Regions from separate parts of the Streptomyces sp. NPDC005070 genome, predicted to be linked through region 1. Evidence: predicted binding sites of a transcription regulator. Region 1 holds the regulator's gene; the other holds the start of a gene.

Region 1 (3,412 bases):
CGACCAGAACTGGGGTTCCGGCGCGCCCGCGTCCGGACTTCCCGCCGACAACTTCGGCGTCCGCTGGACGGTGACCCGCGACTTCGGCTCGGGCGGCCCCTTCACCCTGCCCGTCACCACGCAGGACGGAATACGGGTCTATCTGGACGACATACGCAAAGTCGACCTCTGGAAGAACGTGTCGGCCACACAGTCAAAAACGGTCAACCTGAGCATTCCGTCCGGAAAACACACACTGCGCGTCGATTTCGTCAACTGGACAGGCAAGGCGAACGTCACGTTCGCCTACAAACCCGTCACTTCCGCCAGTACCGACAAAATCAAGCCACTCGTCCCCACGGGTTCCTCGGCGTCGTACGACACCGCGACCGGCCGGGCGAAGGTCTCCTGGTCCAAGAACCAGGAGATGGACCTCGCCGACTACCGCGTCTACCGCCGCCTCAAGGGCAGCAGCGCGTGGACCCTGCGGACCAAGACGACCGCCACCTCGTACACCGACACGTCCCTCCCGGCGACCGGCGCCACCTATTACTACGAGGTCCGCGCCCACGACAGGGCGGGCAACGAGTCCGCGGGCACGACGGACCGCCCGGTGACCACCGCCGACCGGACGGCGCCGGCACGCGTCACCGGCCTGTCGGGCCAGGGCACCACCGCGGGCAACGCCCTGACCTGGCAGGCCTCTTCCGCCGACGTCGACCACTACGAGGTGTGGGCCGCGCCGCCCGGGCAGAGCGACCCCGACGGGCCCCAGCCCGTGTTCGGGACCTCGTACACGGACCCGGTCGCCGAGCCGGGGACCGGCTACCGGTACACCGTGCAGGCCGTCGACGGCGCCGGGAACCTCTCCCCCGTCTCCGACGGCGTGACGCTCGTGCGCCCGGAGGACTCCACGGCCCCCGTGCCGGCTTCGGTCCTGGGCACGCCCGGCGACGCGTCCACCCGCGTCTCCTGGACCCCGGCGCAGGATCCCGACGCGATGGTCACCGGATTCCACGTCTACCGCCGTACGTCCGCGCAGGGCGCCTGGATCCCGGTGGGCAGCGCCGGGGCGACCGCCGTCTCCTACGACGACACCTCCGCCCCGAAGGGCACCGCGTACTACTACGTCGTCTCGGTCGACGGCGGAGGAGCCGAGTCGAGCCCCTCGGCCCCGACCACCGTCGACCGTCTGACGCCGGCCACCGCCACCGGTCCCGCCGCGCCGCGGCTGACCGTGGTCTCCGAAGGCGGAACCCGCTTCCCGATCAGCGTCGGGGTGCGGCCCGGGACCGGTGACGAGGCACGGCTGCTGAAGGGGTACGCGTGGGACGTCTCCGGCGCGTGCGGCTTCAGCGGCACCCTGTTCACCGCGTCGGACACCCTCTCCTGGACCCCGCGGTACACGGGCCCCTGCACGGTCTCCGCACGCGCCGTGGACGCCTACGGCCGGACGGGCGAGCAGGCCGCCTCCGTCGAGGTGATGGTCAACCGCTGAACGCCCGACCGCACGCGAAGGGGCCCGCCGGTTCGGGTGAACCGGCGGGCCCCTTCGGGTGAGCGCGGAAACTACTCGGACGTCCGCTTGGGACGCCATACCACCAGGGCGCTCGTCTGCTGGACCTCCTGGTACGGGACCAGGTCACGCCGGTAGGAGGCGTGCACGGCGGCCTCGCGCTGCTGCATGGCGACCGCCGCGCCGTCCAGGGCCGACTCCAGCTCCGCGACGCGGGACTGGAGCGCGGCCACCTGGTTCTCCAGCTCGATGATGCGCTTGATGCCGGCGAGGTTGATGCCCTCGTCCTGCGACAACTGCTGCACGGTGCGCAGCAGTTCGATGTCGCGGGCCGAGTAGCGCCGGCCCCGGCCGGCGGTGCGGTCGGGAGAGACCAGACCGAGCCGGTCGTACTGACGCAGGGTCTGCGGGTGCAGCCCGGAGAGCTGGGCCGCCACCGAGATGACGTAGACCGGGGTCTCCTCGGTCAGTTCATAGGGGTTGCGTCGACGACCGGTCGTGTCCATGGCTCCGTCATGCTCCCTTCGCGGCCTGGAACAGCTCCGCCCGCGGATCCTCACCCGCGGTCGCCTCGCGATACGCCTCCAGCGCGTCACGAGCCTTGCCGGACAGGTCCTGGGGGACCGTCACCTCGACGGTGACCAGGAGGTCGCCCCGCGTACCGTCCTTGCGGACCGCACCCCTGCCCCGGGCGCGCATGGTCCGTCCGTTGGGCGTGCCCGGCGGCAGCTTCAGCGTCACCGGCGGGCCGCCCAGCGTCGGCACCTTCACCTCGCCGCCCAGCGCCGCCTCCGCGAAAGTGACGGGCACGGTGACGGTGAGGTTGTCGTCCTTGCGGCCGAAGACCGGGTGGGCGTCCACATGGACGGTGACGTACAGGTCGCCGCCCGGGCCGCCCCGCTCGCCAGGCGCGCCCTTGCCCCGCAGCCGGATCCGCTGGTTGTCGCTGACGCCCGCGGGAATCCGGACCTGCATCGTGCGGGACGACTTGGCCCGCCCGCTGCCCGCGCACTCCATGCAGGGGTGCTCCGCGATCAGGCCCCGGCCCTTGCAGTCCGGGCAGGGATCCGTGAGCGAGAAACCGCCCCCGGAGCCCCGCGCCACCTGCCCGGTGCCGACACAGGTCGGGCACACGCGCGGTGTGCCGTTCTTGTCGCCGGTGCCCGAACAGGCCTTGCAGGCCGCCTGTGAGGTCATGCGCAGCGGAACGGTCGCGCCGTCCACCGCCTCCGTGAAGGAGAGAGTGACCTCGGTGTCGATGTCCTGGCCGCGCCTGGGCTGCGTACGCGTGCCCGTGGTGGCGCCGCGGTTGAACAGGCCCCCGAAGACGTCACCTATGCCGCCGCCGAAGCCGCCGGCCCCTCCCGCTCCCTGGCCCTGGGCGCCGCCTCCGAAGAGGTCGCCCAGGTCGAAGTTGAAGTTGCCGCCGCCCGCGCCGGGACCCGGCCGGAAGCCACCGTTGCCGAAGAGGGCGCGTGCCTCGTCGTAGTCCTTGCGCTTCTTGGGGTCGCCGAGCACGTCGTTCGCCTCGGAGATCTCCTTGAAGCGCTCCTCGGCCTTGGCGTTGCCCTTGTTGGCGTCCGGGTGGAACTCGCGGGCGAGCTTCCGGTACGCCTTCTTGATCTCGGCCTCGGTGGCGTCCTTGGGGACGCCGAGGACCTTGTAGAAGTCCTTCTCGATGAAGTCCTTGGTGCTCATCCCCGACGTCCCTCCTTCCTCGTCCGTTCAAGCTCAGCCCTCGTCCGGGCCACCGCTCTCCTTGTCGTCCGCCGCCTCGGCCGAATCCTCGGCCTTGACCGTCTGCGCCCCGGGCTGCGGTTCGGCGACGGCCACCCGCGCGGGGCGGATGGTGCGTTCGCCGAAGCGATACCCCGGCTGCAGAATCGCCACGCACGTCGTCTCTGTGACGTCCGGTGC
Region 2 (3,412 bases), on a different contig from region 1:
CGCAGCACGACCTCGCCGTACGGGCCCTGTCGGCGGTCGAGGACTTCGGGAGTCTCGTACGAGGCGGTCATGGCCGCCATCCTGGCATTTTCACCTGTACGGGTCGCGGGAATTGCGGGGGAGCGGCTCCCCCCGTCCCCGGGGTGACGGCGGGCCGCACGAGATTGACGCGACCCCCGGTCGGCGGCTGCCGCGGGCCTCGCCCGAGACTCCGGCCCCGGCCGCGCGCACCCTTTCTTGAGGAGTTGCTGCGAATCGCCCGTCTTGCTTCCGTGTCCGCCGGGCCGGAGCACGGCGCTTCTCCTTTGAATCCCCTCCCCGCTGTGCCCCGGCAGCGCGCGTCCTGCTCCGGCCGCGCCGGTCGGCGTCGCGACCTGGCCCGCGATGCGGCGACGGCGCCGGTATGGCCGCACAGCCGGCGTAGGCAGCGCAGACCGCACGGGTCGCATGGCCCGTGCGGCTATACCGGCCCTGAGGCGCGGGCTCCCCGACGAGCCCGCGCCTCAGGGCCGGGCCACGCCTCAGGGCCGGGCCACGCCTCAGGGCCGGGCCACGCCTCAGGGCCGGGCCACGCTTCGACCGGGCCACGCTCCGGTCGGCTCACGGGCCTCTTCCTCGCCCCGGCGCACTGGAGCGGACAGGAAGCGACCCGTTGAGCCATCGGAGGGAGGGCCGAGGGAGGGCCGGCTAACGGATGGGCGCCCCGTTCTGGGCGTCGGACGCGGACTGCCATGCCTGCATGCCCGCCAGGGAGGCCTCCTTGGCCTGCCGCCACTTGATGGCCGCCACCTGCGACGGAGGCACATCCATGGCGCGGATCAGGCGCCGGCCCGCGGTGAACACGGCGGCGGCCGCGATGACCATGCCGGTGCACGCGACCAGGGCACCGGCCGCGGTCAGCACGGCACCGGTCGTGACGAGCCGGGTGTCGATCTCGAGCTTGTTCTGGGCGAGGTGATGGTTCATGACTCCACGATCCGAGCCGGACGGCCACCCCGCATCCCGGGCGGTGTTCGCGACGGCCACGAGGCCCGGACAGCGGCCCGAGGATCAGCGGCCCGGAGCCGATCGCTCACAGCGAACGCCCCCCGGGGAACATTGCGAGCCCGCCGTGCATTGAGCCGACATAGCTCAACTTGACTGCCGAAGGGGAGATCATGGCTTCGACGTCCGCATCACTCACCCTGCCCGTGCTGCCGCTCGATGACGAGGTCGTGCTGCCCGGAATGGTGGTGCCGCTGGATCTGAACGACACCGACGTGCGTGCCGCGGTGGAGGCCGCTCAGGCCGCTGCCCGTTCAACGCCCGGAAAGCCTCAGGTACTCCTGGTGCCACGCATCGACGGGACCTACGCGAGCACCGGCGTGCTCGGCACGGTCGAGCAGGTCGGCCGGCTGGCCGACGGTGACCCGGGCGCGCTGATCCGAGGGCGCGGGCGCGTGAGGGTGGGCGCGGGGACCACCGGTCCCGGTGCCGCACTGTGGGTCGAGGGCACCCGGGTCGAGGAGACCGTGCCCGACCCGCTGCCCGGCCGGGTCACCGACCTGGTGAAGGAATACAAGGCCCTGGCGACGAGCTGGCTGCGCAAGCGCGCCGCCTGGCAGGTCGTGGACAGGGTGCAGCAGATCGACGACGTTTCCGCCCTTGCCGACAATTCCGGTTACTCACCGTTCCTCACCGTGGAGCAGAAGGTCGAACTGCTGGAGACCGCCGACCCGGTGGCCCGGCTCAAGCTCGCCACCGAACACCTCCGCGAGCACCTCGCCGAGCAGGATGTCGCCGAGTCCATCGCCAAGGACGTCCAGGAGGGCGTCGACAAGCAGCAGCGCGAGTTCCTGCTGCGCCGCCAGCTCGAAGCCGTACGCAAGGAGCTGCGCGACCTCAAGGGAGAGGACGGCGAGGACGAGTCCGACGACTACCGCGCCCGTGTCGAGGCCGCCGACCTTCCCGAGAGCGTCCGCGAGGCCGCCCTCAAGGAGGTCGAGAAGCTGGAGCGCTCCAGTGACCAGTCGCCCGAGGGAAGCTGGATCCGGACCTGGCTCGACACCGTCCTGGAACTGCCGTGGAACGAACGGACCGCGGACGCGTACGACATCAGGGGCGCCCAGGCCGTGCTCGACGCCGAGCACGCCGGTCTGGAGGACGTGAAGGAGCGCATCACCGAGTACCTGGCGGTGCGCAAGCGGCGTTCCGAGCGCGGTCTCGGAGTCGTCGGCGGCCGGCGTGGCGGCGCCGTGCTCGCGCTCGTCGGCCCGCCCGGCGTCGGCAAGACCTCGCTCGGTGAGTCCGTCGCGCACGCCATGGGCCGCAAGTTCGTCCGCGTCGCCCTCGGCGGCGTCCGGGACGAGGCCGAGATCCGCGGCCACCGCCGTACGTACGTGGGCGCGCTGCCCGGCCGGATCGTCCGCGCGATCAAGGAAGCCGGGTCGATGAACCCGGTGGTCCTGCTCGACGAGATCGACAAGGTCGGCTCCGACTTCCGGGGCGACCCGGCGGCGGCGCTGCTCGAAGTCCTCGACCCGGCGCAGAACCACACCTTCCGCGACCACTACCTGGAGGTCGAACTCGACCTCTCCGACGTCGTGTTCCTGGCCACGGCCAACGTCCTGGAGGCCATCCCGGAGGCCCTGCTCGACCGTATGGAGCTGGTCCGCCTGGACGGCTACACCGAGGACGAGAAGGTCGTCATCGCCCGGGACCACCTGCTGCCGCGTCAGCTCGAGCGGGCGGGCCTGGAGAAGGACGAGGTCGTCCTCGACGAGAGCGCGCTGCGCAGGCTCGCTGGGGAGTACACCCGGGAAGCGGGCGTACGGAACCTGGAGCGGGGCATCGCCCGGCTGCTGCGCAAGGTCGCGGCCCAGCACGAACTGGGGCGCAGGGAGCTGCCGTTCACGGTGACCGACGCCGATCTGCGCGAGCTCATCGGGCGCCCGCACCACGTGCCCGAGTCGGCGCAGGACCCGGCCGAGCGCCGTACGGCGGTGCCCGGTGTCGCCACCGGCCTGGCGGTCACCGGCGCGGGCGGTGACGTCCTCTACGTGGAGGCGTCGCTGGCCGACCCGGAGACGGGCGCGGCCGGTCTGACCCTCACGGGCCAGCTCGGCGACGTGATGAAGGAGTCGGCGCAGATCGCGCTCTCCTTCCTGCGCTCGCACGGCGCGGAGCTCGAACTCCCCGTCGGCGACCTGAAGGACCGCGGCGCGCACATCCACTTCCCGGCGGGCGCGGTCCCGAAGGACGGTCCGAGCGCGGGTGTCACCATGACGACCGCCCTGGCGTCGCTGCTGTCGGGCCGGCTGGTCCGCACGGACGTCGCCATGACCGGTGAGGTCTCGCTGACCGGGAGGGTCCTGCCGATCGGCGGGGTGAAGCAGAAGCTGCTCGCCGCGCACCGGGCGGGTGTCACGACCGT

The links. The regulator HspR, encoded in region 1, represses chaperone genes until heat shock. The targets are predictions, from matches to a motif close to TTGAGNNNNNNNNNCTCAA.
Region 2: lon (endopeptidase La) is a predicted target of HspR. The motif match lies at 1,117-1,135, and genes of this name have one in related genera.

Annotation. Positions count from the first base shown of each region.
Region 1 covers NZ_JBSFZS010000040.1:24,013-27,424, reverse strand. The annotation lists gene ACWEBX_RS15975 (fibronectin type III domain-containing protein) at 1-1,477, shown strand, start outside; gene ACWEBX_RS15970 (heat shock protein transcriptional repressor HspR) at 1,549-2,001, opposite strand; gene dnaJ (molecular chaperone DnaJ) at 2,009-3,193, opposite strand; gene grpE (nucleotide exchange factor GrpE) at 3,227-3,412, opposite strand, start outside.
Region 2 covers NZ_JBSFZS010000011.1:26,917-30,328, forward strand. The annotation lists gene ACWEBX_RS06095 (spermine/spermidine synthase domain-containing protein) at 1-71, opposite strand, end outside; gene ACWEBX_RS06100 (hypothetical protein) at 688-966, opposite strand; gene lon (endopeptidase La) at 1,158-3,412, shown strand, end outside.